2 regions of the Acrocarpospora sp. B8E8 genome follow, and region 1 is predicted to be linked to the other one. Evidence: riboswitches for the same ligand, from Rfam matches in the RefSeq annotation. Region 1 holds a riboswitch; the other holds the start of a gene.

Region 1 (7,401 bases):
TCGTCACCTGCGCCCTCACCCCCCAGACCCACCATCTCCTGAACGCCTCCCGGCTGGCCGCGATGAAGCCGAGCGCCTTCCTCGTCAACGTGGCCAGAGGCCCGATCGTGGACCAGGCCGCCCTCACCGAGGCGCTCACCGGGCGGCGGATCGCCGGGGCGGCCCTGGACGTCTTCGAGGTTGAGCCGCCCGACCCGGCGGATCCGCTGCTGGCGCTGGACAACGTGCTGCTCGCCCCGCACGCGGTCGCCTGGACCGACGAGCTCGCGCTGGGCAACGGCCGCGGCGCGATCCAGGCCGCCCTGGACGTGGCCGCCGGGCGCGCGCCCGCGCACCCGGTCAACCCGGCCGCCCTCGACCATCCCCGCTTCCTTTCCAGCCCCCGCTTCCTCTCCAGAAAGGCATCCCGTTGACCATCAAACAGGCCCTCCGCAGCGGAGAGCTCGTCCTCGGCACGTTCGTCTTCGAGTTCGCGACCACCGGTATCGGCAGGCTCGCGGCCGGGGCGGGCGCCCGTTTCGTCATCTTCGACGCCGAGCACACCGGCTGGGGCTGGGAGACGCTCGGCCGGGTCGTGGCCACCACCCGGCCCACCGGGGCCGAGCCGTACATCCGGGTGCCCACCGCCGAGCGGACCCAGATCTCGCGCGCACTGGACACCGGGGCCCGCGGGATCATGATCCCGATGGTGGACTCGGCCGGGCAGGCGCGCGATGTGGTGCGCTGGGCGAAGTACCCGCCCGACGGGGTCAGGGGCGCGGCGTTCGGCGTCGCCCACGACGACTACGCGGCCACCGACAACGTGGCCTACATGCGGGCGGCGAACGCGGACACGATGGTGATCGCCCAGATCGAGACCGTCGCGGGCCTGGAGTCCGTCGAGGAGATCGCCGCCGTGGACGGGGTGGACGTGCTGTGGGTGGGGCACTTCGACCTGACCAACAGCATGGGGATACCCGGCCAGTTCGAGCACCCCGACTACCTGGCGGCGTTGGAGCGGGTGGCCAAGGCCGCGAGCGCGGCGGGCAAGTCCGCCGGTTTCATGGCCGGGAGCCCGCAGGAGGCGGCCACGCTGATCGCCAAGGGCTTCCGGATCCTCGCCTACGGCGGCGACCTGTGGATCTACCAGGCCGCGCTGCGGGCCGGACTGAGCGAGGTCAGCGGACTTGGCTGACGTGGTGGATCATGTCGATCACATCGGGATCGCCGTCCGCGATGCCGACCTGGCCCTGCCGTTCTACGTGGAGCGGCTGGGGCTGACCGTGATCGGTGACGAGCTGGCCGACGATCCCGGGGTGCGGCTGGTCTATCTCGACGGCGGCAACGTCATGCTCCAGCTCGTGCAGCCGTACCGGGAGGGGCCGGTGGCCAGCTTCCTGGCCGAGCGCGGGGAAGGACTGCACCACGTCTGCTTCTGCGTGGACGACATCCCGGCCACGCTCGCCGCCCTGCCGGGGCAGGGCGGCGCGCCGATCTTCATGGGCGGGCGGGGCCGCCGGGCGTGCTTCCTGCTGGCGGAGCCGAACGGCGTACGGGTGGAACTCACCGAGCGGGAGCCGATCCGATGACCCGCGTGATCGTCCTGGACGACGACCCGACCGGCACCCAGGCGGCGGCCGGGGTGCCGGTGCTGCTCGACCTCGACGCCGGACTTCCCCCGGACGAATCCTGCTTTGTCCTGACCAATACCCGCGCGATGGAGGAAGATCAGGCGGTGCGCCTGATCCTCGGCCTGCGCGAGCGTTTCGGCGACGCGGAGTACGTCCTGCGCGGCGACTCCACCCTGCGCGGCCACGTGTTCGCCGAGTCCGACGCGCTCGGCGCCGCCGCCGGGGTGCTGCTGTTCGTCCCCGCCTACCCGGCGCTCGGCCGGGTGACGCTCGGCGGCGTCCACCTCGTCACGGTGGACGGCCGCCGCATCCCCGCCGCCGAGACCGAGTTCGCCGCCGACCCCGTCTTCGGCTTCACCGCACCGACGTTGACCGCCTGGGCGCGCGAGGTGGGCGGCCGCGCCGCGGCCTCGATCCCCCTGGATTCGGTACGCCAGGGCGGTCTCGCCGCCGCCCTCCGCCAGGCCCCGCCGGGCAGCGTGATCGTCCCCGACGCCGAGACCGACGCCGACCTCATGGCCGTCTCCGCCGCGCTGGAGGAGGCCCGCTCGGCCGGGGTTCCGGTCGTGCTACGCTGCGCCGCGCCCCTGGCGGCCATCCGTGCCGGGAAGCTCGCCGGCGGCCTGCTGGCACGGCCCGTCCCACGGCGACCCGGCGGGACGCTCGTGGTCTGCGGATCCCACACCGAGGCCAGCGGCGACCAGCTGGCCGCGCTGGCGGACGTCCTGGCGGCCCCCGTGCGGACCGTGTCGACCGACGCGGTCTTGTCAGGCGGTCCATCCGGGCCTGAGATTGAGGGACGGCGGGTGGCCGGGCTGGCCCGGGGCGACCTGGCCGAGCGGGGGGTGGCTATCGTGGCGAGCGAGCGGGTCAGGCGGGCCGGGCACGGCACGCTACGGCACGGCGCGCGGGTCATGACGGCCCTGTGCGCCGCCGCGTCCGCGCTTCGCCCCCAGCTCACCGCAGTGATCGCCAAGGGCGGCATCACCTCGGCGCAGGTGGCCCGCGACGGCCTGGGCGCGGGCGCCGCGCAGGTGCTCGGGCCGCTGTATCCCGGCGTGGCCGTATGGGAGTTGCGGCCATCGGGCGCGGCTACGATCTCCTACGCGGTGGTCCCGGGAAACGTCGGGGACGCGCGGACCCTCGTGCACGTGGCCCATGCCTTCGGCCTGGAAGCATCGCCCGCGACCTTGGAAGCCCGGCTCGGAGTAAGGAAGGGATGACGGTGGTGGAGCCCGAAGACAAGGGCAAGCGGATGGGCCGGCCGGGAACGCCCGCCATCACGCTGGCCGCGCCCCAGCGCGAGAGCGCCGTGGTCGACATCGCCAGGCAGTTGTTGTCCCAGCTGCTGAACGGGCACCTGAGGCCGGGCACTCGCCTGCCGTCCGAGCGGCAGCTGTCGGAATCCCTCGGCGTGGGCCGCTCCACGGTCAGGGAGGCGCTGAAGGCGCTGGACGTCCTGGGCATCATCGAGGTCAGGCAGGGCGACGGCACCTACCTCACGCGGGGCACGTCCAGCCTGCTGCCCAGCGCCATCGAGTGGGGCCTGATGCTGGGCCAGCCGCAGGTCCTGGACCTCATCGAGGCGCGCAAGCACATCGAGGTGATCATCGCCGAGCTGGCCGCCCAGCGCGCCGGCGCCGAGGATGTGGGAGAACTGCGCACCCACCTGGCGGGCATGCGGGCCGCCCCCGACGCCACGGCCTTCGTCGAGGCGGACATCGCCTTCCACCTCGCGCTGGCCAACGCGGCCGGGAACTCGGTGCTCAGCGACATCCTCGGCAGCATCCGGTCGCTGCTGCGCGTCTGGATCCGGCGGGCCATCCACGAGGCGGGCGAGACGCAGACCACGATCGCCGAGCACGCCGCCGTCCTGGCCGCCGTCGAGACCCGCTCCCCGTCGGCGGCCGGTGCGGCGATGCGCGGCCACATGGACGCCGCCGGGGGCCGCCTCCACCGCTCCCTCCAGGACGAGGTCTGACGGAGCCGATTACTTGTCGATTTACTTGTCGATGTCGCCCACGACGAAGAACATCGAGCCGAGGATGGCGACCATGTCGGCGACCAGGTGGCCGGGGAGCATCTCGCGGAGGACCTGGATGTTGTTGAAGGAGGCGCTGCGGAGTTTGAGGCGCCACGGGGTCTTCTCGCCGCGGGAGACCAGGTAGTAGCCGTTCAGCCCGAGCGGGCTCTCCGTCCACGCGTAGGTGTGGCCTTCCGGCGCTTTGAGGATCTTGGGGAGGCGCTGGTTGATCGGTCCCTGCGGGAGCTCGCGCAGGCGTTCCAGGCAGGCGTCGGCCAGGTCGAGGGAGACCTTCAGCTGGTCGAGCAGCACCTCGAAGCGGGCGTGGCAGTCGCCGGCCGAGCGGGTGACCACCTTCACCGGGAGTTCCACGTAGGCCAGGTAGGGTTCGTCCCGCCGCAGGTCCAGGTCCACGCCGGAGGCGCGGGCGATCGGGCCGCTCACGCCGTACTGCAGGATGGTTTCGCGGTCGAGCACGCCGACGCCGGTGGTGCGGGCCAGGAAGATCTCGTTGCCCATGATCAGGTTCTCGATGTCGGGCAGGCGGCGGCGCACGTCGCCGACGGCTTTGCCGGTGCGCTCCAGCCAGCCGAGCGGCAGGTCCTCCTTGAGGCCGCCGACCCGGTTGAACATGTAGTGCATGCGCCCGCCGGAGATCTCCTCCATCACGGCCTGGATGGTCTCCCGCTCCCGGAACGCGTAGAAGACCGGGGTGATCGCGCCGAGTTCGAGCGGGTACGACCCGAGGAACATCAGGTGGTTGAGCACCCGGTTCAGCTCGGCCAGCAGGGTGCGCGCCCAGACCGCGCGGACCGGGACCTCCATGCCGAGCATGCGCTCCACCGCGATCACGACGCCGAGCTCGTTGGCGAACGCCGACAGCCAGTCGTGCCGGTTGGCCAGCACGATGATCTGCCGGTAGTCGCGCACCTCGAACAGCTTCTCGGCGCCCCGGTGCATGTAGCCGATGATCGGCTCGGCGGAGGCGATGCGCTCGCCGTCCAGGGTCAGCCGCAGCCGCAGCACGCCGTGCGTGGACGGGTGCTGCGGGCCGATGTTGAGCACCATGTCCTCGGTGGCGAGCTCCTTCGGCACGGCCGAGGCCCCCGCGCCGACCCCGACGACGATCTCCTGTGGCTCGCTCACCGTTTCATGCTCCCACGCGCGATCGATCACGAACAGGCGCGCAGGGCGGCCAGCAGCCGATCGATGTGCTCGTCGGTGCTGCCGATCCCGATCGAGGCCCGCACCGCGCCGCCGTCCTCGTCGCATCCGCCCTCGCCCGCGCCAAGCAGATGCCGGACGAACGGGTGCGCGCAGAATTTACCGTCCCGCACGCCGATGCCGTGCTCGGCGGACAACGTCTCGGCCACCTCCCGGGCCGACCGGCCCTCGACGACGAAGGACACGATCCCGACCCGGGGATGGTCGGCCGGCCACAGCGCCAGCTCGTGCATGCCGTCGATGGCGGCGATCCCGGCCCGGAGGCGGCCGAGCAGGCGCTCCTCCTCGCTGATCACCGTGGCCCAGTTCGCGGCCAGATGATCGCAGGCCGCCGCCAGCGCGATCGCGCCCAGCACGTTGGGCGTCCCGGCCTCGTGCCGGGCCTCCGGGTCGGTGCTCCACTCGGCCTGCTCGCCGACCGCGCGCACCGCGCCGCCACCCTTCAGGTACGGCTCCGCCTGCGCCAGCCAGTCCCGCCGCCCGACGAGCGCCCCGGCCCCGAAGGGCGCGTAGAGCTTGTGCCCCGAGAACGCCACGTAGTCGAGATCGAGTGCGGCGATGTTCAGCGGGCGATGCGGGACCAGCTGGGCCGCGTCCACGGCGATGCGCGCGCCGTGCCGGTGCGCGATGTGGGCGAGACCGGCGATCGGCCACAGTTCGCCGGTGACGTTGGAGGCGGCGGTGACGACCAGCAGCGCGGGTCCCTCGATCGTGGCGAGTGCCTCGTCGGCCGCCCGGAGGGCTTCGCCGGGGAAGGCGGGGGGCGCGAGCCGTACGGGGGAGGGCCAGGGGAGGAGGGTGGCGTGGTGTTCGGTGTCGAAGACGACGACCGTGGTGCCGTCGGGCAGGCTGCGGGCGAGCAGGTTCATCGCGTCGGTGGTGTTGCGGGTGAACACGAGCGCGTCGTCGGTGCGGGCGCCGGTGAAGGCCTTGATCGTGTGCCGGGCCTGCTCGTAGCGGGCGGTGGTGACCTGGGAGGCGTACCCGGCACCGCGATGCACGCTGGAGTAGGCGGGTAGCGCGTCGGCGACCGCCTCCCGGACGGGTTCCAGACAGGGCGCGCTGGCCGCGTAGTCGAGGTTCGCGTAGGGGACCAGCGCGCCGCCGCGCACCGGGACATCAAGGGACAACAGAGCGGACATGTACGCCTCCAGAGGCCACGCGCTTGCCCGCCGCACCCCGCGACAGGCCTGGTCCTCACCCGGGGCACCCCGCCGCGGACGCGAGGGTTGCCGGCCAGCAAGCCGGGGCTGTGCGCTGGCACTCATGACCTATGCGGAACTATAACCCACACCCACGCGAGATTGTCGCCCCCTATTTCGCACATCCGCTCGGGAACCCCGGCCACCACCCCCTCCGCCCTGGCCTCCCGCGCCATTACGCACATCCGCTCGGGAACCCCGTCTCGCTTGTCGCGGCTTTCTCGGCGTGTGCCCTTCAACCACACCGCGCGGGAACTCCCAGTCCCTCGTGTGCCGTCACCCCCAGAAGCCACACCCTGCGTCGGATCGCACGGGAAGACCGCCCGCCTACCATGTGATTTGTGAGGTTTGATCCGTGGAATCCCGCCTTCGTGGCCCATCCCTACGACGCCTACGCCGAGCTTCGTGACACGAGCCCGGTGAGTTTCTTCGAGCCCACCGGTCAGTGGCTGGTCGCCCGGCATGCCGACGTCAACGCCCTGCTCCGAGACCGTCGCCTAGGTCGCTCATATCTCCATATGGCCACCCACGAGGCATTTGGCAAGGAGCCAGAGCCGGAGTTCCAGGAGCCGTTCTGGCGGGTGATCCGGGCGGGCATGCTCGACGTCGAACCCCCGATCCACACCCGCCTGCGCCGCCTGGTCTCCAAGGCGTTCACTCCTCGGATGGTCGAGTCCCTGCGCCCGCGCGTCAGGAAGATCGCTACCGAACTCGCTCAGGGTTTGGTCGAACGCGGCGGCGGCGACCTGATCAGCGAGGTGGCCGAACCGCTTCCGGTGACCGTGATCGCCGAGATGCTCGGCATACCAGATCAGGATCGGCCACTGCTGCGGCCGTGGTCGGCGGACATCTGCGGCATGTACGAGCTCAACCCTGCCCTGGACGTCCAGCACACGGCCGTCCGCGCCGCCCAGGAGTTCGGCGACTACCTGCGCGACCTCAGCCGCACCCGGCGCGACAATCCCGGCGACGACCTGATCTCCTCCCTCGCCCAGGTCCTCGACGAGGGCGACCGGCTCACCGAGGACGAGCTGATCGGCACCTGCGTGCTCCTGCTCAACGCCGGTCACGAGGCCACCGTGAACGTCACCGGCAACGGCTGGTGGTCGCTGTTCCGCAACCCGGCCGAACTCGACCGCCTGCGCGCCGACAGGTCACTGCTCCAGACCGCCGTCGAGGAGCTGATGCGCTGGGACACCCCGCTGCAGATGTTCGAACGCTGGGTGCTGGAGGACATCGAGATCGGCGGCGTCCAGATCCCGCGTGGTGTCGAGGTCGCGCTGCTGTTCGGTTCCGCCAACCGCGACCCCGAGGTGTTCGCCGACCCCGACCGGCTGGACGT
Region 2 (7,401 bases), on a different contig from region 1:
CAGTTGTGGTCTGGGTGCCCAGGAGGTTGGCGAAGGGGCGAAGTGTGGTCTTGCCGTCCCGGTAGGCCTGGAATGAGGTGCGCAGGAGGGGAACGGGGAGTCGGGGCTGGCCAGCTGTGGTGAGCCACTCCCAGTAGGAGTCCAGGCGGTTGGTCAGGACGGCGGCGTCCAGTGAACGTGTGCGTACGAAAGCGTCACACTGGTGGCGGTCGATCAGTCCGAGGTTGTAGAGACGCCAGGCGAGGTTGACCGGGGAGACCCACAGGTCGCAGGCGAGCGATGCGAACGAGTCGGCCGTGGGTGTGTGCTGCCGTGCAGCAGTCCTTGCCGACGGACTGGCACGCACCCGAGCGCTCTACCTCCTGGCCGCGAACGCGTCCCAGGTGAATGGGGATCGGCGCGCACGCCCGAGCGCCCTACCGCTGACCATCGTGACCAGTAGGTCGAACGCTCGCGTTAGGGTCCCGCTGTGGACGATGAGCTTGTAATTCGCTATGGCCGCGAAGAGGACATCCCGGCAGTTCTGGAATTCTGGCGCCAGGCAGCCGAGGGAACCGACCGGCACGACGATCCGGCGAAAGTGGCGGCCCTGATCGAGCGAGACCCTGAGTCATTGCTGATCGGCGAGATCGGCGGCGTGCTGGTGGGAACATTGATCGCTGGTTGGGACGGCTGGCGGGCGCACCTCTACCGCCTCGCGGTGTCCCCGGCATTCCGTCGACGCGGGATCGCCTCAGCCCTGATCGTGACAGCCGAGCAGCGGTTCACGGCCTTCGCCGCGTTCCGCGTGGACGCCATGGTGCTCCACGAGAACGAGCTCGCCCATCATGCCTGGAAGGCGGCGGGTTACGGACCACAACCGCAGTGGGGCCGCTGGATCAAAGCGCTGGAGTGAGAATCGACTAGGGGTTGGGGCGCCCGACCCCCCTCTCACACCGCCGGAGATGGGCACGTCGTCACGTCGACCGGATCGGGAGCACGCGCGCCGAGGGGGCAAGTTCGGCGCGGGGGCAAGTTCGGCGCGCGCCGCGTGGCCCTTCGTTCTCGCACCCCGCATTAAAGATGATGCAGTTGCCTTCGGATCGGAGTCGGCACCAACCCTTCCGTCGAGGCTCAATTAATCACCTATGCCGGGCGTACACACAAAAAGGCGGTCCCGGGGTGGGACCGCCTGATCGTGGGAGGTGGGACCTGGTTAGAAGTCCATGTCTCCGCCGCCGGGCATGCCGCCGCCGGCCGGAGCAGGGTTCTTCTCCGGCTTCTCGGCGATGACGGCCTCGGTGGTCAGGAAGAGCGCCGCGATGGAGGCGGCGTTCTGCAGGGCGGAGCGGGTGACCTTGGCCGGGTCGATGATGCCGGTGTCGAACATGTTCACGTACTCACCGGTGGCGGCGTTGAGGCCCTCGCCCGGGGGAAGGTTGCGGACCTTCTCCACCACGACGCCGCCTTCGAGGCCGGCGTTGACGGCGATCTGCTTGAGGGGCTCCTCAAGCGCCTTCTTGACGATCGCGGCGCCGGTGGCCTCGTCGCCGGTGAGTTCGAGCTTGTCGAACGCCTGGGCACTGGCCTGGAGCAGCGCGACGCCGCCGCCGGGGACGATGCCCTCCTCGACGGCCGCCTTGGCGTTGCGGACGGCGTCCTCGATGCGGTGCTTGCGCTCCTTGAGCTCGACCTCGGTGGCCGCGCCCGCCTTGATGACGGCGACGCCGCCGGCGAGCTTGGCGAGGCGCTCCTGGAGCTTCTCGCGGTCGTAGTCGGAGTCGGTGTTCTCGATCTCGGCGCGGATCTGGTTGACCCGGCCAGCGATCGCCTCGGCGTCACCGGCGCCGTCCACGATGGTGGTCTCGTCCTTGGTGACGACGACCTTGCGGGCCTTGCCGAGCACGTCGAGGGTGGCGGACTCGAGCTTGAGGCCGACCTCCTCGCTGACGACCTGGCCGCCGGTGAGGGTGGCGATGTCGCCCAGCATGGCCTTGCGGCGGTCGCCGAAGCCGGGGGCCTTGACGGCCACCGAGCGGAACAGGCCGCGGATCTTGTTGACCACCAGGGTGGCGAGGGCTTCGCCCTCGACGTCCTCAGCGATGATCAGGAGCGGCTTGCCGGCCTGGACGACCTTGTCGAGCAGGGGCAGCAGGTCCTTGTTGGCCGAGACCTTGGAGTTGACCACGAGAATGTAGGGGTCCTCCAGGACCGCCTCCATGCGCTCGGGGTCGGTCACGAAGTAACCCGAGTTGTAACCCTTGTCAAAGCGCATACCCTCGGTGAGCTCGAGCTCCAGCCCGAAGGCGTTGCTCTCCTCGACCGTGATGACGCCTTCCTTGCCGACCTTGTCCATCGCCTCGGCGATCAGCTCGCCGATCTCGGTGTCACCGGCGGAGATGGAGGCGGTGGAGGCGATCTGCTCCTTGGTCTCCACATCCTTGGCCAGCTTGGAGAGCTCCTCGCTGACCCGCTCGACGGCCGCCTCGATACCCTTCTTCAGGGCCATCGGGTTGGCGCCGGCGGCGACGTTGCGCAGACCCTCACGAACCAGGGCCTGGGCCAGCACGGTGGCGGTGGTGGTGCCGTCACCCGCGACGTCATCGGTCTTCTTGGCGACTTCCTTGACCAGCTCGGCCCCGATCTTCTCCCACGGGTCCTCAAGCTCGATCTCCTTGGCGATGGAGACACCATCGTTGGTGATCGTGGGGGCGCCCCACTTCTTCTCCAGCACGACGTTGCGGCCCTTGGGGCCCAAGGTCACCTTGACGGCGTCGGCGAGCTGGTTCATACCGCGCTCAAGACCGCGCCGGGCTTCCTCGTCAAACGCGATCATCTTGGCTGCCATAAGGCTAGACCTCCCAGTAGAGGGTGGCTTCAGCGGACCGAGCCGACGCCCGCGACGGCATGGGGCCGCATATCCCTTCGGCGGACCCCGTCGTCCCGATCCCGTTATTGGCACTCCCAGCTGGGGAGTGCCAACCATCTGTTTAGCACTCTCCCCGTGTGAGTGCAAGCGAAAGCCATGCTGACCAGTACGGATATGCCCCAACCAGGGAGAATCCACCCAACCCCTTGGACAGCATCTCCCACCCAACCCTTCGCGTCCCTCGGACTCTGCTCGCTCTGTCATCCCCGTGGTCGCTCGGATGAAGCGGCAACTTGATCCGAGTGGGGGTATCCCACCCACCCAGCCCTTCGTTTCCCCTCGGGCTCCGCCCGACCCCGCCATCGCCGTGGTTGCCCTCGGGAAGCGACTTGTCATAGCGCGGTGGTTCCCCCACCCACCCAACCCTTTGTCTCCCATCGGGCTCCGCCCGACCCCGCCATCCCGGTGGTGTCCCGAATGAAGGGGCAAAGGATGGGTGGAGGGGACCACCGCGTCGTAGCTGCCGTTTCGAAGCGACGGCCAGGGCGAATGACGGGAGCGGGCGGAGCCCGGAGGCCAATCAGAAGGCTAGGTGGGTGGGTAAACCACCCCGGATACCGCGATGGCGGGAGCGGGCCAAGCCCGGCAATCAAAGGGCCGGACGGGTGGGAGAACCACCCCCAGACACCGCGATGGCGGGAGCGGGCCAAGCCCGGCAATCAAAGGGCTGGGTGGGTGGGAGAACCTCTGGGCACAAGCACCACGCGAATCCCCGGCAACCCCCGCGCCATAGGTCGTATGTCCCGGCTTGGCCGCGCCTGTGTCTGGACTGAGGAACGCAGGTCGCGGAGCGGCCGGAGTGACGAGGGAAGACGCAGGCTGAAGGCGGCCAAGCCCGCCGTGCCGAAGGCGCGGCAATGTCATTGCAAGCCCGCCGATCCGGAGGATCGGCCATAGACACGGCAGAGCCCGGGTGCCGCCCCACGCGGCCTCCGGGCTCTCTCGTCGTTGCCTGGATCAGACGGTCCGGACAGCCTCCGCCTGCGGGCCCTTCTGACCCTGGGTGATGTCGAACTCTACTCGCTGGCCCTGCTCAAGGGCCTTGTAGCCGTCCATCATGATTGCCGAGTAATGGACGAAAACGTCCTTACCACCGTCTACCGCGATGAAGCCGTAGCCCTTGTCCGCGTTAAACCATTTGACGGTGCCCTGCGCCACTTTCCGACTCCTCTTGCTGGGCTGGCGACGGACCATGCCCATTCCACCGCATGGTCCGTGACCTTTCGGGCCGGAAGGATTACGCTCTCTCCGGCCACGTCGATCGTTCTCGACCATACCTGTAGCAAGCGGTGGGACAACAGAGTCAATCCGCACTTCGATTGCGGCAGAACACGCTTCCAAGAAGGCCGGATTTTGGATTTGTGATTACATAGTCGCGAAATGCACCATATGCCATAGCACCGATTAAGCTTCGATAACGATAGAACCCCATGTCAACACGGAAACACCCACGCACTGTAGGAGTGCGTGGGTGTGCAGGGGACGTTCGAGGTCAGCCCCCGGCCACCGCCGGGATCACCGAAATCTGTGCCCCGTCCGGCGTCGAAGTCTCCAGTCCGTCGGAGAATCGGACGTCCTCTTCCCCCACGTAGACGTTGACAAAACGCCGGATCTTGCCCGATTCATCGAGGATCCTGGCACCGATGCCGGGGTAGTCCGCGTCCAGCTTGAGCAGGACCTCGCGGAGCGTTCCGCCTTCTCCGGCCACCTCCGACGCGCCCCCGGTGTAGGTACGAAGAATCGTCGGAATCCGCACCGAAACACTCATTTGGCCGCCCTCTTTCGTTGTTCGGAATCAGTTAGTTGGCGAAAGCCGTACGAAATGCGTCGAGGGACGGGCGGATAACCGCCGCCGGACGGGCCTCGGCCGAGACGGCGTCCAGGGTCTTGAGGCCTTCGCCCGTGTTGAGGATCACCGTCTCCGCGCCGGGGTCGAGCTGGCCGTTCTCCACCAGTTTGCGGGTCACGCCGAGGACCACGCCGCCGGCGGTCTCCGCGAACACGCCCTCGGTCCTGGCCAGCAGCCGGATCGCGGCCACGATCTCGGGGTCGGTGACGTCCTCCACGGCGCCGCCGGTGCGCCGCGCGATGTCCAGCACGTAGGGGCCGTCGGCGGGGTTCCCGATGGCCAGCGACTTGGCGATGGTGTTCGGCCGGACCGGCTGGACCACGTCGTGCCCGGCCTTGTACGCGGTCGACACCGGCGAGCACCCTTCGGCCTGGGCCGCGAAGATCCGGTACTCCTTCTCCTCGACCAGACCGAGCCGGATGAGCTCCTTGAACCCCTTGTCGATTTTGGTCAGCTGGGAGCCCGACGCGACCGGAATGACGATCTGATCGGGAATGCGCCAGCCCAACTGCTCGGCTATCTCGTACGCCAGAGTTTTGGACCCCTCCGCGTAGTACGGCCGCAGGTTGACGTTGACGAAGCCCCACTTCTCCCCGAGCGAGTCCCCGATGAGCTCCGAGCAGAACCGGTTGACCTCGTCGTAGGTCCCGTCGATCCCAACCAGCCGCCCGCCGTACACCGACGCCACGACGATCTTGGCTTCTTCCAGGTTGGCGGGGACGAACACGCACGAATCCAACCCGGCCCGGGCCGCGGCCGCGCCGACCGCGCCCGCCAGGTTGCCCGTCGACGAGCAGGACAGCGTGGTGAAGCCGAAGTTCCTGGCCGCCTCGACGGCGATGGCCACCACCCGGTCCTTGAAGGAGTGGGTGGGGTTGCCGGAGTCGTCCTTCACGTACAGGGAGCGCATGCCCAGCTCGCCGGCCAGGTTGTCGGCCTTGACGAGCTTGGTCCAGCCGGGCTGCATGTTGGGCTTGGCCGCCACATCCACGGGGACGGGGAGCAGGCTCCGGTACCGCCAGATATTGGTCGGACCTGATTCGATGTCCGCGCGGGTCACGGGCCCGAACTCGTATGCCACCTCAAGTGGCCCGAAACACTCGATACAAGCGAAATTCGGGCCGATGTCATAGCGGGTTCCGCATTCGCGGCAGGAGAGAGCGGTAGCGGGTCCGAAGTCGGTGCTGAGCGCCATGAAGCGAGGCCTTTCCCTCATCTTCGCCTGCGACCACCCTGGTCACAGGCCGGAATTGGCACCTGTTCCGATCGGCCTCGCCAGGTCACGAGCGCAATCGGAATGGTTGCCGGGGCTTCGCAGGGCCGGTCCCTCCACCCCTCTGGATGAGCAAATATTCAGTTGTCCCAAAGACTGTACATCGCCCCCCCGACAACACTCGACCGCGTCTCACTTGCCGAGATACGCGTCCCCCAGGGCGGACTGGATGTACTTCCGGGCCTGGTGGATGCGGGATTTGGCCGTCCCCAGCGGGATGCCCAGCTGCTCGGCGACCTCCGCGTAGTCGAGCTGCACGATGTCCCGCAGCACCAGCGCGGCGGCCAGTTCCGGCTTCTCCAGCTCCAGCGACTCCATCGCGTCCAGCAGATCCAGCCGGGATCCGGCGATCACGCTCACCCGGTGCGGGTCGGGCCGATGCTCGGGTAATTCCTCGGAGGTCTGCTCGGCCGCCCGCCGCTTCAACGTCCGGTACGTCGTCCGCGCGCAGTTGGCCGTCACGATGTGCAGCCAGGTGCTGAACCGGGACCGCCCCTCGAACCTGCCGATGTTGCGCGCCACCGCCAGCAGCGTGTCCTGACAGGCCTCCTCGGCATCCTGCCGGTAGGGCAGCAGCCGCTCGCAGTGCCGCAGCACGTCGGGTTCGATCCGCTTCAGCAGCCCCCCGAGCGCACGATGATCGCCCCCTGCGGCCGCAGTAGCCAGCTCCTCGGTGGTCTCGTCCAGCGCCATCTCGACCGGCTCCCAAGATCTCCCAAGCGGGGCAGCCCCGGCGTGACAAGGCCGGGCCGCATCGAGCGCCGGAGCGTTTTCCTGACATCCTAACTTTATTAATGTCTCCGCATCGTGGAGTGTGCCGGCAGTGAGCTCAACGTTGATCGCCTCCAACCGCGGTCCCGTCTCGTTCACGCTGTCCGAGGACGGCGCGCTCACCATGCGCCGGGGCGGCGGCGGCCTGGTCTCCGGCCTGTCCGAGGTGGCCAGGGATGCCGAGCTCCTGTGGGTCTGCGCCGCGCTCTCGGACGGCGACCGCAGCGCCGTACGGCTCGCGCCCGGCGGCCGCCTGGACGAGGCCGGCTACGACACCGGCCCGCTCCGCATGCTGGACATCGCCCCCGCGGTCTTTCATCGGGCCTATAACGCGGTGGCCAACTCGACGCTCTGGTTCGTCAGCCACCTGCTCTACAACACCCCGTTCACCCCCCATTTCGATGGAAGGTTCCAGCGGGAGTGGGAGTCCTACCAGGACTACAACGGCGCGTTCGCGCTGGCGCTGGCCGAGGAGGCGGGCCACGAGGCTCGGGTGATGATCCAGGACTACCATCTCAGCCTGGCCCCGGCGATGCTCCGGGTGGAGCGCCCCGACCTGCGGATCGCCCACTTCTCGCACACGCCATGGGCGCCCCCGGA

Evidence for each region. A riboswitch is a leader RNA that binds a small molecule or an ion and turns the genes downstream of it on or off. The one in region 1 is predicted to bind S-adenosylmethionine.
Region 2: another riboswitch for S-adenosylmethionine. It lies ahead of thrC (threonine synthase); the one in region 1 lies ahead of ABGB08_RS29210 (aminotransferase class V-fold PLP-dependent enzyme).

The regions. Positions count from the first base shown of each region.
Region 1 covers NZ_JBDPLV010000034.1:1,743-9,143, forward strand. The annotation lists gene ABGB08_RS29180 (NAD(P)-dependent oxidoreductase) at 1-413, shown strand, start outside; gene ABGB08_RS29185 (aldolase/citrate lyase family protein) at 410-1,174, shown strand; gene ABGB08_RS29190 (VOC family protein) at 1,176-1,568, shown strand; gene ABGB08_RS29195 (four-carbon acid sugar kinase family protein) at 1,565-2,833, shown strand; gene ABGB08_RS29200 (FadR/GntR family transcriptional regulator) at 2,830-3,591, shown strand; gene ABGB08_RS29205 (NADH-quinone oxidoreductase subunit D) at 3,613-4,779, opposite strand; gene ABGB08_RS29210 (aminotransferase class V-fold PLP-dependent enzyme) at 4,806-5,999, opposite strand; SAM riboswitch class IV at 6,014-6,129, opposite strand; gene ABGB08_RS29215 (cytochrome P450) at 6,401-7,401, shown strand, end outside.
Region 2 covers NZ_JBDPLV010000004.1:206,904-214,304, forward strand. The annotation lists gene ABGB08_RS06165 (hypothetical protein) at 1-346, opposite strand, end outside; gene ABGB08_RS06170 (GNAT family N-acetyltransferase) at 470-895, shown strand; gene groL (chaperonin GroEL) at 1,196-2,827, opposite strand; gene ABGB08_RS06180 (cold-shock protein) at 3,866-4,066, opposite strand; gene ABGB08_RS06185 (MoaD/ThiS family protein) at 4,401-4,676, opposite strand; gene thrC (threonine synthase) at 4,708-5,952, opposite strand; SAM riboswitch class I at 5,967-6,105, opposite strand; gene ABGB08_RS06195 (RNA polymerase sigma factor) at 6,163-6,723, opposite strand; gene ABGB08_RS06200 (trehalose-6-phosphate synthase) at 6,854-7,401, shown strand, end outside.